Saccharobesus litoralis: one gene and its partner. The protein of the gene in region 2 interacts with the protein of the main gene of each other region in a pairwise test. Links are inferred from orthologs where the notes say so. Each region holds a gene or a part of one and is shown on either strand. Other genes may lie near its edges.

What was found.
Region 1: the proteins of ptsN (region 2) and trkA interact in binary tests that used the Escherichia coli proteins (3 or more experiments, as listed by UniProt). The link is inferred for Saccharobesus litoralis from one-to-one orthologs.

The regions. Positions count from the first base shown.
Region 1 is NZ_CP026604.1:2,412,803-2,425,721, forward strand. What follows is about bases 9,710-12,525. They hold trkA (Trk system potassium transporter TrkA), read right to left. Parts: upstream 11,898-12,525; coding sequence 10,521-11,897; downstream 9,710-10,520. Other genes in these bases: C2869_RS08420 (GAF domain-containing protein), read left to right, coding at 9,710-10,299; C2869_RS08425 (hypothetical protein), read left to right, coding at 10,274-10,462; rsmB (16S rRNA (cytosine(967)-C(5))-methyltransferase RsmB), read right to left, coding at 11,908-12,525. Also shown: C2869_RS08390 (response regulator), read left to right, coding at 1-1,107; C2869_RS08395 (hypothetical protein), read left to right, coding at 1,113-1,652; amt (ammonium transporter), read left to right, coding at 2,001-5,450; glyQ (glycine--tRNA ligase subunit alpha), read left to right, coding at 5,632-6,561; glyS (glycine--tRNA ligase subunit beta), read left to right, coding at 6,561-8,627; C2869_RS08415 (hypothetical protein), read left to right, coding at 8,668-9,168; more of C2869_RS08420, read left to right, coding at 9,214-9,709; more of rsmB, read right to left, coding at 12,526-12,919. UniProt on the Escherichia coli protein: Part of the constitutive potassium transport systems TrkG and TrkH. May regulate the transport activity of TrkG and TrkH systems. Binds to NAD(+) and NADH.
Region 2 is NZ_CP026604.1:5,395,188-5,403,235, reverse strand. Bases 2,806-5,723 are described here. They hold ptsN (PTS IIA-like nitrogen regulatory protein PtsN), read right to left. Parts: upstream 4,531-5,723; coding sequence 4,081-4,530; downstream 2,806-4,080. Other genes in these bases: C2869_RS20625 (RNA polymerase factor sigma-54), read right to left, coding at 4,854-5,723; hpf (ribosome hibernation promoting factor), read right to left, coding at 4,539-4,826; rapZ (RNase adapter RapZ), read right to left, coding at 3,115-3,972; C2869_RS20645 (HPr family phosphocarrier protein), read right to left, coding at 2,833-3,111. Outside these bases: glycerol-3-phosphate 1-O-acyltransferase PlsB, read right to left, coding at 1-1,223; mgtE (magnesium transporter), read right to left, coding at 1,372-2,736; more of C2869_RS20625, read right to left, coding at 5,724-6,338; lptB (LPS export ABC transporter ATP-binding protein), read right to left, coding at 6,385-7,110; lipopolysaccharide transport periplasmic protein LptA, read right to left, coding at 7,107-7,625; LPS export ABC transporter periplasmic protein LptC, read right to left, coding at 7,591-8,048. UniProt on the Escherichia coli protein: Seems to have a role in regulating nitrogen assimilation.

The DNA of each region.
Region 1 (12,919 bases), 3.0 Mb from region 2 along the record:
CGGTATATTAAAACTGATCCCACTCGATTAAATCAGATTTTGTTAAACCTGCTATCCAATGCCATTAAGTTTACGGCTGAAGGTCAAGTCAGTTTAACTGTTCAGCCTTGTGAAATAGAAGGGCGCTCATTATTAAGGTTTGATGTAAAAGATAGCGGTATCGGTATTGCACAAGATAAGCTTAATAAATTATTTGGTGCCTTTAGTCAGCTCGATCCTTCCACGACTAGGAAGTATGGTGGAACAGGACTCGGGTTAAATATAACCAGAAGCTTGTGTCACAAGTTATCAGGTACAATTTCGGTTGAAAGTGAACTGAATGAAGGCAGTGTATTTAGTGCTTTTATTGAATTACAGTCAGAAACGGACAGTGATTGGGTAGCGCAATACGACTTTACTCGCTATCAGTCCATGCCCTCAGCACTGTCCCAAATTACACAGGATGAAATAACCGGACATATTTTGCTGGCCGAAGATCATGATGAAAATCGCAAGCTATTCGCCATGATTCTGCGCTCTTTGGGATTGGATGTAGATACGGTCGCCAATGGTATTGAAGCGGTAGAGCAAGCATTAATAGCAGATTATGATTTGATATTAATGGATATTCAGATGCCGATGATGGATGGTATTACCGCGTTTGAAACCTTACAGCAAGCCGGTTGTGATACGCCAGTTATTGCTTTAACAGCTAATGTAATGGTGCATGACGTTGAAAAGTATTTAAACATTGGTTTTATTGATCATTGTGCTAAACCCTTGGATAGACAAGATTTAATTAATAAAGTGAAACGCTATGTTGTCTTGTCAGATACCCAGCCTGAAATAAATCAGGCAGCGATGGCGCAGTTACAGCAAGATTTCAAAGCTAAATGCCATGAGTACGCAGCTGATTTGCAACAAGCTTATAGCAAACAAAATACCGAGCGATTGAAAAAATTTGTTCATTTAATTAAAGGTTCAGCAGCTTCGTTGGGATACCCTGAATTAACCGAGGAAGCGACTAAATTAGAAACCCCATTGTTAGCCAGTAGTTCAATTAATTTGGCTGATTTAGATGTGCAACCTTTATTAAATTTGTTGAGAGAACTCGCGGCCAACACCTAACAGGTATGAAATATTTTTTAAGCTTGGTATTTTCTTTTCTTTTATTTAGCCCTGCCGTCGCTAAAGAACAATACTTTATTCAAATTGGCAAATGCCATTTGCAAAAGTGTGTGGCAGATCGCGTCGCCAAAGCTTTAGCGCTTAATTATAAAATATCGGTTCATCGTTCCACATCAACCCAATTACTTTATCAAGTGATCTCAGCATTTGCCTTATCAGAAGCCGATGCTGATATTTATCAGTCTGAATTAAAGAAAGATCGCCAACTGGCACAACATTTATCGTTAGAGGGTGACGATTTAGGTTACTACTTAAATTTGGGTTATTTTGAATCTATCGCACTAGCCTATCAAATTAAAGACCAAGCTCAGACTATCTTAAAGGGAGAGATGATTAGTTTTCGCATTCGTCAGCGTGAGCATAAAGACGAAGCGAGTAAAATTTTAATCGGCCCTTTTGCTAATTTTCAACAGGCTTTAGTTGAATCTAAAAAAGTCAGGAAAACACCTGATTTTCCCTCTGCCTTTGTTACACAGATCGAATAAATAGTTCGGTCGTCAAATTAATGGCAATAATATTGCTTATCTAACTTTGAGTCGTTACACAATTTTAACGAAAACTTTAAATGCAATTGGCTAAATCTTCACCGGCCTTGCATTGAGCCATAGTCAAAGCGATCGGGTTTTAGGGCAGGTTTCTAGTTCCAGACGAAACCTAAGTACCTACATCCATGTAGGCAAAGCCGTCAAGCTTCGAGACCCTATGAGCATATGCTTTATTATGTGATTGGGGCGAGTAAGTGCTGACAATGAACCATAAAACTTGAGCGAGAAGACTATTCCCCCCCTTGTTAAAGTTTTGGTTGGTCGTTAAAACATATCGGAGGACGATAGATGGACTTAGATCTTCTTTGGTTAATGATAAGCACTATTTTGGTGCTTATGATGCAAGCTGGTTTTTTGTGCTTAGAATCAGGCTTAACCCGAGCTAAAAACTCGATAAATGTTGCCATCAAAAATTTAGCCGATCTGATCTTAGTTTTTTTATTGTGGTGGTTGTTTGGTTTTGGTTTGGCTTTTGGAGAAAGCGAAATCGGATTATGGGGCTCGGACCACTTTTTACTCGAAATTGGTAACAATGATGCCAAGTTGGGCGTATTCTTTTTATTTCAAGCCATGTTTTGTGCGACGGCCGTTACTATTATTTCTGGCGCCATTGCCGAGCGCACCAAATTTAATGCCTATCTGGCTATTGCCATCATCGTCACTTTGTTTACCTATCCTATTTTTGCGCATTGGGTATGGGGCGGCGCTTTAAGCCAATCAGCTGTTTTATTAGCAAGTTGGGGATTTGTCGATTTTGCCGGTGCAACTGTTGTACATAGTTTAGGTGGTTGGGTCGCGTTAGCCGCGGTCATTGTTATTGGGCCGCGCTCCGGAGTATTCAGTAAAAAAAATGGCGTTGTTCCGCCCAGTAATTTAACTTTGGCGACTCTAGCGAGTGTGTTTTTTCTATTGGGTTGGATTGGTTTTAATGGCGGAAGCACGCTGGCGTTTAACAATGAGCTGCCTAAGATCTTGATCAATACGATTTTGGCTGCCATGGCGGGTGGTGTGGCCGCTTATTTAGTCAGTCAGTGGTTACGTCATCCTAATTTGCAACTTAGCGTTGTTCCAGTCAATGGCCTGATTGCGGGGTTGGTCGCGATCACGGCAACCTGTCATGCGGTGGATCAAACGCAAGCCTTTGTTATTGGGGCAATAGGTGGCTTGATCTATGTATACGGCAGTATTTTGCTATTGAAGCTTAAAATAGATGATGCAATAGGTGCCATTCCAGTTCACTTATTTGCGGGAATTTGGGGCACGTTAGCGGTCGGATTATTTGCTGATCTTTCTACACTTAACACGGATATGACGCGCATTGAGCAAATTGGCGTGCAATGCTTGGGTATCGCCATTTGCGGTTTATGGGCTTTTGGCACCACTTTTTGTTTACTGAAAGGTTTGAATTATTTTTATCGCTTGAGAGTGACAGCTCGACAAGAACATATAGGCTTAAATGTGGCCGAGCATGGCGCTAAAACTGATCTGGTTGATTTTTTAGTTGCGGTGAATGAGGCCGATTTGGATGAAGATTTATCAAAACGTTTGCCAGTAGAGCCGTTTACGGAAGTCGGACAAATTGCCCAGCAATATAACAAAATGATTTCGCGTGCAGAGCAAGCGGTACATAAAACCACCACGATAGTTAAAGATGTACAAGCGGGCATAGTTACCTTAAATGCGTCAGCTTGGGTGCTTAGTGTTAATCCCGCGGCGGATAAAATATTTGCTGGGCAAGGGCGGTATCAAGGCAAAACATTTGAGCAATTAATTCAAGTGAAAAGTATTTATGAGGTCGCAGTGCAGCGTGAAATAACGCATAAGCCTTGGCCGGAAATTTTAAAAGAAAATGGTCATATTTATTTAGAAGGCCAACCGAAAAACACATTAAATTTAGTTTATTTAGATATTGTCATCACTAACAGTAGCTACAATGATAAAGAGTATATTTGCCTAGTTCATGATATTACTCAGCAAAAAAGTGCAGAAGAAGCGCTGTTTCAAGAAAAGGAAAAAGCGAAAACCACCTTAGACTCTATTGGTGATGGGGTTATTTCGACCTCTCCTTCCGGTGAAATTCAATACATTAATCAAACTGCCGAAAAACTCACAGGTTGGCGTCAAGCGGATGCGCTGGGTAAAAAGTTGCATAGCGTATTTTGCGCAGTTAATAACCTCACGGAACACCCGAGTGATAGTTTGATCCGGCAAATTAAACAATCACGAGATACCTTAATTACCGAACAGAGTAAGCTGTTATTTTGTCGAGATGGCCAAGTTTATGCTATTCGCTATACCGCTGCGCCCATATTTAATCGCGCGCAACAGTTAACTGGTATTGTGATCGTATTTCAAGATGTAACTCACACGCAACGCATTCAGCGCAAGCTGAACTATCAAGCGACCCATGATGCGTTAACCGATTTATATAATCGCCGAGAATTTGATAATCGGCTGCGTCATTTGATAGACAATATTGTTGCGGGGGAAGGTCAGGCGCGTGTTCAGCATGTCCTGATTTATATCGATTTAGACCAATTTAAAATTGTCAATGATGTGTGTGGTCACGCAGCTGGTGACCAATTACTCAAGCAAGTCAGTCAACATATGCAACGCTTTGTTAGGGCACAAGATATGCTGGCTCGATTGGGTGGGGATGAGTTCGCTATTTTGTTATACAACTGTCCGTTAGCAAAGGGGCAAGCCATTGCTGAAAAAATTAGGCAAGTGGTGCGTGATTATCGTTTTGCGTGGCAAGGTAAAGAGTATGCGGTGACGACTAGTATTGGCATTGTGGCTATCAATGAAAATAGCCGCAATTTAGCGGAAGTGGTGAATCAAGCTGATTCAGCTTGTTATACCTCGAAAAAACGCGGCAAAAATCAAGTTAATGTTTACCAGCCAGCCGATAATGAGATCCAGCGTCATAAGCAACAAGTGCAATGGGTTAGCCGGTTGCAACAAGCGATTGATCAGGATAATGGCTTTGAGTTGTATTTTCAGAAAATTGTTGCGGCTAATCCGGATGATCCTAGTTTGCAGTTTGAAATACTGCTGCGCCTACGTGATGAAAACCATGAGTTGATCCCACCAAATGCCTTTTTGCCTTCTGCTGAACGCTACAATTTGATCCAAGCGATTGATAAATGGGTAATACAGCGAACGTTTGCATGGTTAGCTACGCATCGTAGTCGACTGCCGCACAACAACATGAAATGTGCGATCAACTTATCGGGTAAATCATTAAATGATGCGGAAGTGATCCAGGTGATTGATCAGTGCCAAGCGAAATATCAAATCGCGCCACACATTATTTGTTTTGAAATTACTGAAACGGCTGCGATTGATAACTTGTCCTTGGCGTCCCAGTTTATTATTCAGTTAAAGAACAAAGGTTTTCGTTTTGCGCTTGATGACTTTGGCGCTGGCTTGTCTTCATTTAATTATTTGAAGAATTTACCGGTCGACTTTTTAAAAATAGATGGCTCGTTTGTGCGTCAAGTCGATCAAGATCCACTTGATCAAGCTATGGTGCAATCTGTTGCCAATATAGGCAAAACTTTGGGCATTAAAACCATAGCTGAGTATGTTGCGTCACCTAATATCGTCAGTTATCTACAAGCGGCGGGTGTTGATTATTTACAGGGCTATCACATTCATAAACCCGAGCCATTAGATAATTTAGCTAAGCAATTTATGGCTAAATCCGCAAATCAACAAGAAGCATTGCCAAGCTAGTTTTGTGCTTAGGGGCGCAATCAGGCTTGGTTTGTCATAATTAATTCCCAAAAACTCACGCTTTTCGTGCACTAACCTCGGATAAAGCCTACTCTCTGGCGGTATAGTGCGCTAAAATTCTCGCCATTTCGTGGCCGCTGGTGCTGCAGTTTCAAATAATACGCAGAAGAATATCCGATTTATGGAAAAGTACGACATTAAAACCTTTCAAGGTATGATTTTGGCCTTGCAAGATTATTGGGCCGAAAAAGGCTGTACCATAGTTCAACCGTTAGATATGGAAGTGGGCGCTGGTACCTTCCACCCTATGACATTCTTACGTTCAATTGGTCCTGAACCGCAAAACTGTGCATATGTGCAGCCGTGTCGTCGTCCTACCGATGGCCGTTATGGTGAAAACCCTAACCGTTTACAGCATTACTACCAATTCCAAGTTTTGTTAAAGCCATCACCTAAGAATATTCAAGAGTTATATTTAGGTTCGTTAGAACTACTCGGTTTTGACACCCAAACCCATGATGTACGCTTTGTTGAAGATAACTGGGAATCACCGACTTTAGGTGCATGGGGCTTAGGCTGGGAAGTTTGGCTTAACGGTATGGAAGTCACTCAGTTTACCTATTTCCAACAAGTGGGTGGCTTAGAGTGTAAGCCGGTATCAGGTGAGATCACTTATGGTATTGAACGCTTAGCTATGTATGTGCAAGGCGTCGATAGCATTTACGATTTAGTTTGGACTGACGGGCCTATGGGGAAAGTTACCTATGGCGATATTTTCCATCAAAATGAAGTGGAGCAATCGGCCTACAACTTTGAACATGCGGATGTTGATGCGTTATTTAAGCAATTTGACCAATGTGAAAAAGACAGCCAAGCCTTAATTGAAAAAGGCTTACCTTTACCGGCTTACGAGCAAGTGATGAAGGCATCTCACGCGTTTAACTTGCTAGATGCGCGTCATGCTATCTCGGTGACCGAGCGTCAGCGTTATATTCTTCGTGTGCGTACGTTAGCAAAAGCCTGTGCCGAATCTTACTATGCAGCCCGTGAAGCATTGGGTTTCCCTATGCTTAAAACAACAAAAACAGTGCAAAGTGAGGGAGCAGAGTAATGGCTGATAATTTATTAATTGAAATTGGTACTGAAGAGTTACCACCAAAAGCGTTGCGTAAACTAGCTGAAGCGTTTGCAGAAAATATTCAAGCAGGCTTAGAAGCCGCAGAGCTTGGTTTTACAGCGGTAAACTGGTTAGCTTCTCCGCGTCGCTTAGCGGTTAAAGTTTCAGAGCTAGCAGCACAACAAGCTGATAAAGTCGTTGAAAAACGTGGCCCAGCAGTACAAGCCGCATTTGATGCTGATGGCAATCCAACTAAAGCGGCCTTAGGTTGGGCTCGTGGTAATGGTATTAGTATTGAACAAGCCGAGCGTTTAGAAACACCTAAAGGCGCATGGTTACTGCATAAAGCCGAAGTTAAAGGTAAAGGTGTAGCCGAACTTATTCCAGACATTGCTGAAAAAGCCTTAGCTAAATTACCTATCCCTAAGCCGATGCGCTGGGGCGCGACGGATACGCAGTTTATTCGCCCTGTGCATACAGCCACCATCTTATATGGCGCGACTTCAATTGATGCTGAATTACTCGGTGTTAAAACAGGCTTAGAACTGCAAGGCCATCGTTTCCATCATCAAGGTGCTGTGGCGATTAGCCATGCTGATGAATACGAAAACGTATTACGTGACGCTTTTGTGGTTGCAGATTTTAATGAGCGTAAATCTGCCATTAAAGCGCAAGCTGAAGCCAAAGCGACTGAGCTTGGCGGTGTCGCTGATATTGATGATGATTTACTTGATGAAGTCACCGGCTTAGTTGAATGGCCTGTGGTGTTAGTTGCCTCTTTTGAAGAAGAGTTTTTGGCTGTACCGGATGAAGCGTTAATTTACACCATGAAAGGCGATCAAAAGTACTTCCCTGTGCTTGATCAAAATGGTGCGCTAATTAATAAGTTTATCTTTGTTTCTAATATCGAAAGTAAAGACCCAAGTCAGGTTATTGCCGGTAATGAGAAAGTTGTGCGTCCACGTTTAAAAGATGCCGAATTCTTCTTTGAAACCGATAAAAAGAAAACGTTAGAAAGCCGCCTAGAAAGCCTAAAAAGTGTTTTGTTCCAGAAGCAACTGGGAACCTTATTTGAAAAGTCAGAGCGTATTGCTGAATTAGCCGCTTATATCGCCGAGCAAATTTGTGCTGACGCAACTAATGCTAAGCGCGCCGGTTTATTAAGTAAAACGGACTTAATGACTGAAATGGTCATGGAGTTTACCGGTACGCAAGGTGCTATGGGTATGCATTATGCGCGTTTAGACGGTGAGCACGAAGAAGTTGCCTTAGCGCAAAATGAGCAATACATGCCGCGTTTTGCCGGTGATGAGCTGCCTAAAGGCTTGGTTTCTTGTGCTGTTGCACTAGCTGACAAGTTTGATACTTTAGCTGGTATTTTCGGTATTGGCATGTTGCCTAAAGGTGATAAAGACCCATTTGCATTACGTCGTGCTGCTATCGGTGCATTACGCATTATTGTTGAACGTGAATTAAACTTAGATATTGCTGATGTTACTGCCAAAGCAGTCAGCTTATTTGCAGACAAGCTAACTAATGACAAAGTTGAAGCCGATGTTATCGACTTTATTTTTGGTCGTTTCCGTACTTGGTATCAAGATCAAGGCTTTGAAGTTGAGCTTATCCAAGCGGTATTAGCGCAGCGCCCAACCGAGCCACTCGATTTCGATCAACGCGTAAAAGCTGTTGCTGCGTTTAAGCAGTTAGACGCAGCTGAAGCGTTAGCGGCCGCGAATAAGCGGGTTGGCAACATCTTAGCCAAGTATGATGGCGAACTAAGTGACACGGTTGATAGTCAACTATTACAAGAAGATGCTGAAAAAGTATTAGCCCAAGCGGTAGCTGAGCAAACTTCTGTATTAGAGCCAGTATTTGCTGAGCGTCAATACGCTAAAGCTTTAAGTGAATTGGCTGGTTTACGCGAGGCGGTAGATAGCTTCTTTGATAATGTCATGGTGATGGCTGATGATGAAGCGGTTAAACAAAATCGCTTGGTTTTACTCAGTCAATTACGTGGTTTGTTCCTGCGTATTGCTGATATTTCTGTGTTGCAGAAATAGTTAGCGCGTAGAGGCTATAGTCAGTTTAAAGAGTAATATTATGAAATTACGAGCTTTTCTCGCAACCTGTTTAACAACGACTTTGCTGTTAGCGGGTTGTGCGAGCCAGCCTACTCAAGTACCTGAAGAAGACCGCTCTGAGTATTTATACTTACGAGGTAGTTTTACTTGGTTTGATGCGGAAGACGACTACAAAGTCGAAAAAGTCGCTGGCCAGCTTTATAAAACAACGGTTGAGTTAGTGGCTGATGGTCAAGCTTATGAGTTTAAGTTTGCCGATGAAAGTTGGTCTCGTGGTCGTAACTGTGGTTATGCTAACAAAAACCAAGATGAAGTGGTTGAGATCGGTAATAAAGTAAAAGCAAACTGTGGTGCCAAATTTGAATTCTTTCGTTTTACCCCGAAAGAATCAGGCAAGTATGACTTTTTTATTGATTATGGCCAAAGTGAGCAATCACCTAGTATTTGGATCAGCGCTTACCAACCGGATTTGATTGATAAGGTGGTTGATCCCATTAAAAATAATATGCCGGATCTATAGTCCGGCATATTTTAGGGCTATTTATTATATTAAAAGGATTTATAAATGTATCAACCGAAAGACAATCTTCAATCTTTCATGAAGCAAGCGAAAGCGAATAACCTCTATTCAGATAGGATTGTTGAAAATGTTTTATTGTTTTCAAATATTTGGACTACGTTACTTGCTCCGATTCTTATGGGATTTGGAATTTCTTATATTTGGGGTCTTGAAAACGTACAGAATGCAGAGCCATTTTTTTATGCATTTGGTCTAATTTTTCTCTTAGTTCATCTTACTGTCGCTTATGTTGTTCATCAGAACAATAGTAAGTTTTCACTATATTCTCAAGCTGTAGAATTAGAACAAGAGTACTCATCTTCCCTAAGTGAGTTAAGAAGCGAGCTTGCTAGGTACAAGCATGGAGTTAAAACTTTATCTAAATTGTATAGTAATCAGCTAACTTCGCTCTACATTATTTCTTTTACAACGGATCAAGCAATTGGTTTATTTCAAAAGCTAGATAATAGTTTTAACGGAGTAAAGGAGAAAGACTTTTGGGATACTGTTAGGGAGCATCTTAATTCAATAATGATGCCTATTGTTATTGAGAGGGAAGCTTTATTTGATTTTAAGTCTGAGGACTTATTCAATGTAGCGCTATATTTCTACAATGAAGATGATGATCGACTCTTTGTTGTCTCAAGAGAGTGTGATAGTAGACTTCCACAAAGGAATAGACAGTGGAAACCGGGACATGGGCATGTAGGTTTATCTTTTTTACATAAAGAAGCAAAAATTTGCCCGGACATTACTTTAAGCCATGAACTAGCTAAAAGTGCTGAAGATGCTGATGATAATAGAAAGTATCGTAGCTTTATCTCAATACCGATATTGCGATGTGATGATAATGGAGATGTTAACAATGGGATTAATCCGTTGGGCGTCATTGTACTGACAAGTGCAAAAGTAGAGCAGTTTATTGAGGCAAGAGACTTACAGTTTCTAACTATTATTTCAAAGTTTCTTGCAATATACTTATCATCAGTAGATTCTTTTATTACTCATAATGATTTACATGCGGATGAGCTAGAAGAAAAAGCATACAGTAATCAAGGGGAAGAGCATGAAGTCGATATCAAATCAGAATAACCGCAAGGAAAGTAATTTGCGCTCTGTTAGTTTATCTACTGGGTATGACTTAGCTAAGGCAACCAATAGTGGCGAAAATTACAACCCATCTAAAATTGATAGCTGGTTTAGTGAACAACGAAAAAAATCCCTGAAATTTGCTCAAAAGTTTATTGAAAGCTAGTTATTTTATTAGTTGTCGTGACTGACAGTTTGTCGGGCTAACTTTAAGCCCGATCTACCTAAAAGAACAGTGCGCTTGGCTGGAACAGCTTTTCGACTTCCGTAATATACTTCTTATCAACTAAAAACATCACTACGTGATCATCGGTTTCAATAACCGTGTCACTGTGAGCAATCAGTACTTCGTCTTTGCGTACAATCGCACCGATAGTGGTTGCCGGTGGTAGCTTGATATCAGCAATTCGACGTCCGACAACTTTTGAGGTTTCTTGGTCGCCATGGGCGATAGCTTCAATCGCTTCGGCTGCGCCTTTACGTAACGAGTAAACGTTAACAATGTCGCCTTTGCGCACATGGGTTAGTAGCGCTGAAATCGTCGCTTGTTGTGGCGAAATGGCAATATCTATTTCGCCACCTTGCACTAAATCGACATAGGCACCGTGTTGGATCAACACCATGGTTTTTTGCGCGCCAAGACGTTTTGCTAGCATGGCAGACATGATATTGGCTTCATCGTCGTTGGTGACAGCGATAAAAACGTCAACCTGTTCGATATGTTCTTCGTTTAATAACTCGGGATCGGAAGCGTCTCCGGCAAAGACAATCGTACGTTCTAAGGTTTCTGATAAATAGGTGGCGCGCTCTTCATTGCGCTCAATCAGTTTAACGCGATGCGTTTGTTCTAATTGGCGTGCCAAACCGGCTCCAATGTTACCACCACCAGCAATCATCACGCGTTTATATGAAGCTTCAAGCTTTTGCAATTCACTCATGACAGCACGAATGTGTTTGGTGGCCGCGACAAAAAATACTTCGTCATCGGCTTCGATTATGGTTGTACCCATAGGGCGAATAGGTCTGCCTTGACGATAAATAGCCGCTACTCGGGTATCTACATGCGGCATGTGTTGCCGTAAAGCGGATAACGCATGGCCAACTAATAAGCCGCCATAGTAGGCTTTAACCGCCACTAAAGAAACTTTGCCACTGGCAAATGCCATGACTTGCAGTGCCCCAGGGTAGTCGATTAAGCGGCGAATATATTTAGTCACCAATTGTTCAGGGGCAATAATATGATCCACAGGGATATCGTGGTTTTTAAACAACTGTTTGCGAAATTGAATATATTCTTGTGAGCGAATTCGAGCAATTTTAGTTGGCGTGTGAAACAAACTGTACGCTATTTGACAAGCTACCATATTGGTTTCATCGCTACTGGTTACCGCGATCACCATATCCGCGTCTTCTGCGCCAGCCTTTTCTAAAATCGCTGGATGTGAGGCATGGCCAACAACCACTTGTAAGTCGAACTTATCTTGCAATTCACGCAGACGAGAAGTGCGTGAGTCGACAATGGTGATCTCATTTTTTTCACCAACTAAGTTTTCTGCAAGCGTGCGTCCTACGCGGCCAGCGCCTAAGATTATGATTTTCATATTGTTGTTTTTATTTCAATTTACGCAAGCGAGCGTAATAGAAACCATCCATATTCTGGCTACCTGGCAAAATCTGCCATCCGGGATCGGTTGCCGTTTCACTATCAAAAATAGGTACAAGCTCGGCGTCGCTTTGCTCTTGCAAAAAGCGCGTGATTTGCTGTTTGTTTTCAATAGGCAGCACCGAACAAGTTGCATATAGCAATATGCCACCGGGCTTAACAATTTGCCACATTTGCTTGAGGATTTTTTGTTGCAAATCAGCTAATACGCTAATGTCTTCTGGACGGCGTAAATACATAATATCGGGGTGACGACGGATCACACCAGTGGCAGAGCAAGGTGCATCAAGTAATACGCGGTCAAAAAGTTGGCCATCCCACCACTGATTGACCTGACTGGCGTCACCAGCCAATATTTCGGCTTGCAGTTGTAAGCGGTGTAAGTTTTCGTTAACCCGATTTAAGCGCTGCATATCTATATCTAACGCCACAACTTGGCCGACATCTGGGGTATGGCTGAGTATATGGGCTGTTTTGCCACCTGGGGCTGCACAGCAATCTAAAATACGCTCGCCGGCTTGCGCATCTAATAATAGTGCGGCTTGTTGTGCGGCTTTGTCTTGTACTGTACAGCTACCTTGGGCAAACCCAGGTAATTTATCTACATTCACAGCTTGCTCAAGCAATAGAGTGTTCGGGTGCTTGTCTTGCTGATACGCGATTTCGGCATCGGTCAATGCTTGGCAAAAATCTTCAGCATTGGTTACTTTGGTATTAACTCGTAACCAAAAAGGTGGATGCTTGAGGTTGGCTTTAAGTATTTTTTTAAAGCCTTTAGGGTAAGCTTGCTTTAACTCTGAGATCAGCCACTGTGGGTGATTACTCGATACCTGCAATCCAGCGTGTTGGGCCTTAGCAAGTAAATCATCTTGTTGACGTTGAAAGTTACGCAATACGCCATTGACCAAGCCAGTTAATTTTTCAAAACCCAGCTGTCGACAGGCTTCTACTGTTTCAGCA
Region 2 (8,048 bases):
GTCATGGCCAACATACCTGTTTTGGGCTTAAGTAAGCGCCCTGTACGTGAGCGGCCAGATTCAGGATAGTATTTTATCGCATAGCCACGACTTAAAAGTTGTGCCATGTACTCTCTAAAAGCGGCTGAATAAAGTTTGTTACCACGAAATGAGCGGCGCATAAAAAAGGCACCACCACGGCGAAAAATAGGCCCCATTGGCCAGAAGTTTAAGTTGATGCCCGCTGCAATATGAGGAGGAACTAATCCCTCGTGATAAATCACATAGGTTAATAGTAAGTAATCCATGTGGCTGCGATGACAAGGTACGTAAACTACCTCGTGACCTTCATGGGCAAGCTTACGCACTGTTTCTACGTTGGTGATGTGGATCCCATGATATAACTTGTTCCATATCCAAGTAAGAACGCGATCGCCAATACGTACCGCATTTTCTCGATAGTCTGCGGCCATTTCATCTAAGTATTGGCGCGCGGTTTCACGGGCTTTATTGATACTAATATTTTTACTTTTAGCTTCGTCTTCAATCACTTTTTTTAATGCTGGCGAGGCTAATAAACTATTAATTAGCTGATCTCTTTCCCACAGCTTTGGGCCAGCAATCGCGAGCTTTTGGCGTTGAAAATGAAAACGTGCTACCCGTAGCAGTTTTTGGGCAATAGCTTTATCAGAACCATGATCGTCAGCGACTTCTCGGCAGGACACGGGTTGACTGAACTGAATGAGATTGTGACGCCCTGAAAACAGAACAATAAAAAACTTTGCTAAAGCACTTGGCTTGCGTTGATCGTTGAAGACCACATCAGCATCAAGGTTAGCTTTACCTGGGTAACGTCCCCAAGTTGAAAAACAAGGGATTAATTGAGCATCAATACCGGTTTGTTCTTTATGTTGCTTAAGTAACTGTTCGACTTGCGACAAAGCTTCTGTCGGTTTACGTTTAATCTTTAGGCTGGATGCCATACGATCAAGGCAAATATACCTCGTGTAGAGAGTGCCATTGACGTTAACTTTGCTAAATGGAGACGGTAGATCAAATTTTTTACAGATGCGCTGTAGAGCAAGCAGATCAAAAATTGACTCTTCTTTTAAAACGTAAAATAAAGGCTTGTCGTGATCAATGTTGATCTCAGCTTCTAATTGCGCTGGAATGACTTTGGTGCGAATAAAAGGTCTAACGGGCCATTTTAATACATGGCTGAGCACCGCGTTAAGTTCGCTCATATTTGAGTTTAGCTAAAAATATGCATGAAATATGAAGATAATTATATCATGAGCGCCGTTTTCAGCCTACGCAACAACCATGACATTTTTTGTGGCGATATAGTCAGTTAGTTATAGATAAATATAAAAGAGGAAATATAAACCCTGCTTAAGCACTTAATAGCCAAGTGGCTGTACCTAAAAATGCAAATATACCGACTACATCTGTGACGGTTGTTAAAATTACGCCTCCAGCGAGAGCAGGGTCTATTTCTAAGCGTTTTAATATCAGTGGAATACTTACACCCGCAATGCCGGCTGCGAGCATATTCATTAGCATGGCAAAAGCAATAATCCCACCGAGTAATAAGTCTTGTTTCCAAAGTGCGACGACAGAGGCAATCAATACTGCCCACAAAACCCCATTCAGCAAGCCGATAGTAAATTCTTTTATTATTAGCCAGCGCACGTTGGTTGGTGCAACGTGGCCTACCGCCATTGCCCGGATCACTAAGGTTAATGTTTGGTTACCTGCGATACCGCCCATACTGGGTACTATCGTATTGAGTACAGCTAAAACTGCGAGTTGGGAAAGAATGTCTTCAAAAGCACTAGAAACTAAAGCGGCCAATAATGCTGTAATTAAATTAATACCCAGCCAGATAGAGCGACGCTGGGTACTTTTGATAACGGGAGCAAACGTGTCTTCTTCGTCGTCTAAACCCGCCATACTCATCATGGAATGTTCGGCATCTTCACGAATAATATCAACAATATCATCTATGGTGATCCTACCTAATAGTAGACCTTGCTCATTGGTAACAGGTGCTGATATCCAATTATGGCGCTCAAATTGTTTAGCAACTTCAGATTCGTCCATATCCGCAGGGATAGTTTCCGCTTCTTCTTCCATAATGTCTGACACTAAAGTCGCGGGGTTTGACGTGACCACGAGTTTTGCCAGACTTAATGTGCCGAGTAACTTGTCTTGATCATCAACCACGTACAATACGTCAGTTGCTTCTGGAAGATGGCCACGCAACCTGAGATAGCGACTCACGACTTCAATAGTCACATCAGGACGGATGGTGACGGTATCCGTATTCATGATAGCGCCGGCGGTGTCTTCCTCGTAGCCTAGGGCTTTTTCTGCACGATGACGATCTTGCTCATCCAGCGATTGCAAAACGGCTTGGTAAGTTTCATCGGGCAGGCTACGTAATACTTCGGCAAGATCATCGGTATCTAACCCTTCAGTGGCTTCGGCAACCATTGAGGGGTTCATTTTTTGGATGATGCTATTGCGAACGTCTTCAGATAGCTCTTCAAGAATGTCGCCGTGAAACTCTGGGTCAATTAATGTCCAAATAACATGGCGTTGTTTGCTGGGTGAGGACTCTAAGACGTGGGCTATATCTCCGTCAGACATCTCGTGCAGTATATTACGCACGTGCACAAACATGCCTTGACTTAGCGCATGGCTAATATCGCTTAGCAAGTTTTGGCTATTGTCTTGTTCGAAGGTGTCCTGCATATCCCGCAGATCTTTATCAGAAATATTATGCGCTTAGTCTACCGCAAGCCTGTTTGCAATTCTAACTATTAGTGTTGAAAACACAGGGGAGTAGGGCTACTCAGCTTCTTCAAATTTATTGGCTATTAGTGCTTTTACGGCTTCTAATGCCGCTGGGGCATCTTCGCCAGTGCATTGTACGGTTATTTGTTTGCCTTGCGCACCAGCAAGCAGCAAAAGCGCCATAACACTTTGGGCGTTGGCTGATTTACCTTCGCAGCTAATGGTAATTGTCGATTGGAATTGTTGGGTTAGCTCAACGAGCTTAGTTGCCGCTCGTGCATGTAGCCCAAGCTTGTTAACTATGGTGAGTGACTCTGATACACAAATTGACATGAACTAACGACGCTGCTCTCGATGTAAAATGGTGATGTTATCTCTTTCTTGTTTAAAGGCATCAGCTAATGTTTGTGCCACATACACAGACCTATGCTGGCCACCTGTACAGCCAATGGCGACAGTCACGTAACTGCGATTATTGCGCTCCAGCGCAGGTAACCAAGTTTTAAGGAAGATTTTAACTTGCCAGATGAATTCACTCACTTCTGGACTTTGCGCTAAGTAATCGATTACCGGTTGGTCTAAACCCGTGAGTGGTCTTAGTTCGGGTACCCAGTGAGGATTAGGCAGAAAACGCGCATCAAACACATAGTCTGCATCTTGCGGAAGCCCGTGCTTAAAACCAAATGAAGTGAATACCAACTTGAGTTGCTTGGCTTTAGTGCCAAGTATTTCGCTATGAACCAAGTCGTTTAACTGATGAATGCTTAGCCCTGTTGTATCTAAAATTAAATCAGATTGTTGCTTGATGCTGTCTAATTGGTTTTCTTCGTCTTTAATCGCTTCTTCTAAGCTAAGCTCACTGTTTTGTAAGGAGAGTGGGTGAATACGTCTTGATTCTGAAAAGCGCTTTAGCAAAGCGGTATTAGTCGAATCAAGGTAAACAACACGTAAGCTGACTTTATTACGTAATGTCTCTAAATAGGTGGAAACTTGATTCTCAGAAGGAGACGTTAGATTACGAATATCTAATGTCACCGCAACTTTATCGGCTTTGCCTTGCATTGTATTGATGAGCGACAGCAAAAGCTCTAGCGGCATATTGTCGACACAATAGTAACCTGAATCTTCAAGGTTATGTAACGCAGCGGTTTTACCTGATCCTGAGCGACCAGTGAAAATGACTAGCTGTAACATCGTTTTTCCTTAAAACTAACAACCTATTGAAATAAGCAAGTAGAATATACCACTATTTTCAGCTATTTATAGTCATGAACTTAACTTGCCATAAACTTAACAACAAACTTAATTAGTGATTGCTTGGTATAACTCTTGATTGGTTATAGCGTTTTTCACACTTTTAAGTACAGTTTTATCAGATAGTTTTTCGGCTATTAGTGCTAGTGACTTTAAGTGGTCTTGGCATTCAGACTCAGGGGCAAGTAATGCGAAGAAAACTTTGACTGGGGCATTGTCTATCGCGTCATAGTCAATGGCTTCGTCTGAGGTTAACAACAAAGCTAAACTTTTATTACAATTAAGACGACCATGAGGTAAGGCAATACCTTGACCTATACCTGTGCTGCCGAGTTTTTCACGTGCTAGCAAGGCATCAAGTATGTCTTGTTCTTGTATTTCAGTTTGCCCTAGCTGTTTAGCCGCATATTGGCTAATAACTTGAAGGATTCTTTTTTTGCTTTTAGCCGGAACTGCGCAAAATACGCAGTCCGGAGTGATTAGTTGTTCAATTTCCATTGAGCAGATTAATGACTCTTTAATTTTTCTTTATGTTTGATTACTTGCCTGTCGAGCTTGTCAATTAATGAATCAAGCGCTGCATACATATCCTGGTGATCGGACGTGGCAAATATCTCTCCGCCGTTAATATGCAAAGTCGCTTCCGCTTTTTGCACTAACTTTTCCACGCTTAGGATAACATATACATTGTTTATATGATCAAAATGTCGCTCTAGTTTTGCAAACTTTGTGTCGACATACGTTTTTAAAGCCTCGGTCACTTCTACATGGCGGCCAGTTAAGTTGATTTGCATAGGCTTTTCCTTCTATGGTTGCGAGCCCTAAAGTAGGCTCTTACGTTGGTTTGATGGTGGAATCGACAAAGCTTCTCGGTACTTAGCTATGGTACGGCGAGCGACTTGAATACCTTGTTCAGCTAACAGGTCGGTGATTTTACTGTCACTTAGCGGTTTAGCTGGGTTTTCAGCGGCTACTAATTTTTTAATCAATGCGCGAATAGCGGTAGATGAACATTCGCCGCCATTCTCAGTGCTGACATGGCTGGAAAAGAAATATTTTAGTTCAAAAATACCGCGCGGCGTGTGCATGTATTTTTGTGTAGTCACACGTGAAATTGTCGACTCATGCATTTCAACTGCTTCGGCAATATCGTTTAACACCATAGGCTTCATGGCTTCATCACCATACTCAAAAAAGCCTTGTTGGTGTTCAACAATGCAGTTTGCGACCTTGAGTAAAGTATCGTTACGGCTTTCCAAACTTTTAATAAACCACTTTGCATCTTGCATATGAGAACGAATAAATTGAGTGTCCGCTGAATTTTTCGCAGTGCGACTTAATGCAGCATATTCTTGGTTTACTTTAAGTTTAGGCACACTTTCCGGATTTAGCTCAACAATCCATGAATCTTTTTCTTTGCGCACTGAAACATCCGGGACAATATACTGTGCTTCCTCCGCGATGACTGCATTGCCAGGGCGAGGGTTGAGTGAATGAATGAGTTTCATCACTTCCCGCAGTTGATCTTCTTTCAACCGGCTTTTTCGGCTTAAGGTTCGATAATCTCGATTGGCAAGTAAGTCGATATGATTGGCTATGATTTGTTTAGTTTCTTTAAGCCAAGGCGTCTCTGGGCTAAATTGATTGAGTTGTACCAGTAAGCATTCTTGCGCGGTTCTTGACGCAACACCAATAGGATCAAATAACTGAATGCGTTTCAGTACAGCCTCAACTTCGTCTAGCTCAACTTCGTCATCGCCCATACTCTCTAATATATCTTCAGCGCTAACGGTTAAATAACCGCTGTCGTCTACCGCATCGATAATTGCGGTGGCAATTGCCTGATCGGTTGGTGAGAATGGGGTCAGGTCCATTTGCCAATACAAGTGGTCACGGATCGTTTCAGTGGTTTCGCCTTGGTAAATTGTATCGTCTGCAACAGAATAACTTGAGCTTTTAGCTGCTGGGCTGGCACCCTGGGATAGATGGTCATCCCAAGTGGTATCTGTGACTAATTGGTCTGGAATTTCTGTCCGCTCTAGTTCTTGTTTGGTATCGGCAATAGGCTCTGGCGTGTCGTCATAGCCATTTAGCAGGTTAGATTCTGGCTCCTTGATTGAATCTAAGCTTTCGTTGCTGTCAAAACTATCTTGTTCTTCATGTTCAAGCAGAGGATTAGCATCCATCGCATCTTGAATTTCTTGTTGTAAATCCAAGGTCGACAATTGCAGCAAGCGAATGGCTTGTTGCAACTGAGGTGTCATGGTCAGTTGTTGGCTAAATTTTAATTGTAACGATTGTTTCATTATCTAATCGGTTTATTGGCCACGGTTACAGGCTGGCTTACCATCATTAAAGTGTAAACTGTTCGCCAAGATACACTTCTCTCACTTGTTTATTTGCTAACACACTTTCCGGTTTGCCAGAGGCAATGAGATTACCTTGGCTAACAATATAGGCTGTTTCGCAAACATCTAGCGTTTCTCTTACGTTATGATCGGTAATTAATACGCCAATACCTCTGTCTTTTAAATGGGTAATAATCCTTTTTATATCGAGTACTGAAATAGGATCAACACCAGCAAAAGGTTCATCTAATAGGATAAATTTAGGGTCTGCAGCTAAAGCTCGGGCAATTTCTACGCGACGTCTTTCTCCACCCGATAAACTCATTCCTAAACTATCGACTATGTGTTCAATATGAAACTCTTGTAGTAATTCTGCAAGTTTATTTTCTCTTTGTTGGCTATTTAGTGCTTTGTTTGTTTCTAAAATAGCCATTATGTTCTGACGCACGGTCAATTTTCTAAAAATAGATGAATCTTGCGGTAAATAGCCAACCCCTAATCTTGCCCTTTCATGCATTGGGAAGTGAGTCATATCTTTGTCGTCTAGCGATACTTCTCCGCTATCAGCAGCGACTAACCCCACAATCATGTAGAAAGTGGTTGTTTTTCCTGCGCCGTTAGGGCCAAGTAGCCCGACAATTTGTCCAGAATTTACTTCAAGTGATACGCTTTGTACGACTTGTCTAGCTTTATATCTTTTGGCTAAATTTTTAGCGACGAGTTTGGTCATTTTTCTTTTGCTACCGGAGTTAACACAACGCGAACCCTCGATTCAGAGGCTTTGTCGGAAGATGCGATGAGTTGGCGTTTAGCCACATCGTATTCAATTCGGTCACCGTTAATCATGCTATCCGCTTGGTTTATTTGTGCTTGGCCAATTAACACTAAAACTTGGGTTGTTAAGTTATAATGCATTTGCTGTGCATGAGCTTTGATTTGGATCCCATCTTTTAACTGATGATTAAAGGTGACTGGGTTACCTGAAGCGATAAGCTTTTCTGACTGATTACCTTTATTACGTTGCACTTCTAATTTGTCGGCATTGAGCTGTAAGTGCCCCTGACTGATTTGGACATTACCGTAAAAAGTGAGTTTATTATTAACTAAATCCATTGATTGCTTTTCCGCATCAATAAATATTTGTTCATTATCAGCAGCTTGTTCTGCAAAACTCGCAGTTGATAGCAATACACTGAATATTAAGCCTAGTCTAATGGCTAGGTGAGTAAGTGGCTTTAATGTCATGTTGGATTTCAAATTGTTTAGAACGTAAGTTGCCATAGAGGGTTTTGCCAGCCAATTGCAGTTGTGAACTGGCTAATTTGACTTGCGTATCGTTATGGATTTCTTGGTTAATTAGGTCAATATCAATAGCTTGGGTATTGATTTGGTATATAGGCTGAGCGTTGCTGAGTGCCTGTAAAACAATGGTATCGTGCAATTGTAAGTAGCGATTTTGTTTGAGCTGACTATGTTGTGCGGTAACTTGCCAATGGTTGTCTTGCCCAAAGTATTGATAGTCTACTCGTTCGAACTCGGTAGCCGCTTGGCTTTCGAAATGTGCCAAGTTTTTGGCTTGCATTTGAGCACTCAATTGACCTTGTTGATTAAAGTACTTGATATCCAAGTTTTCGGCTTGGTAATCAGGTTGAATACCTTGTTGTTTTT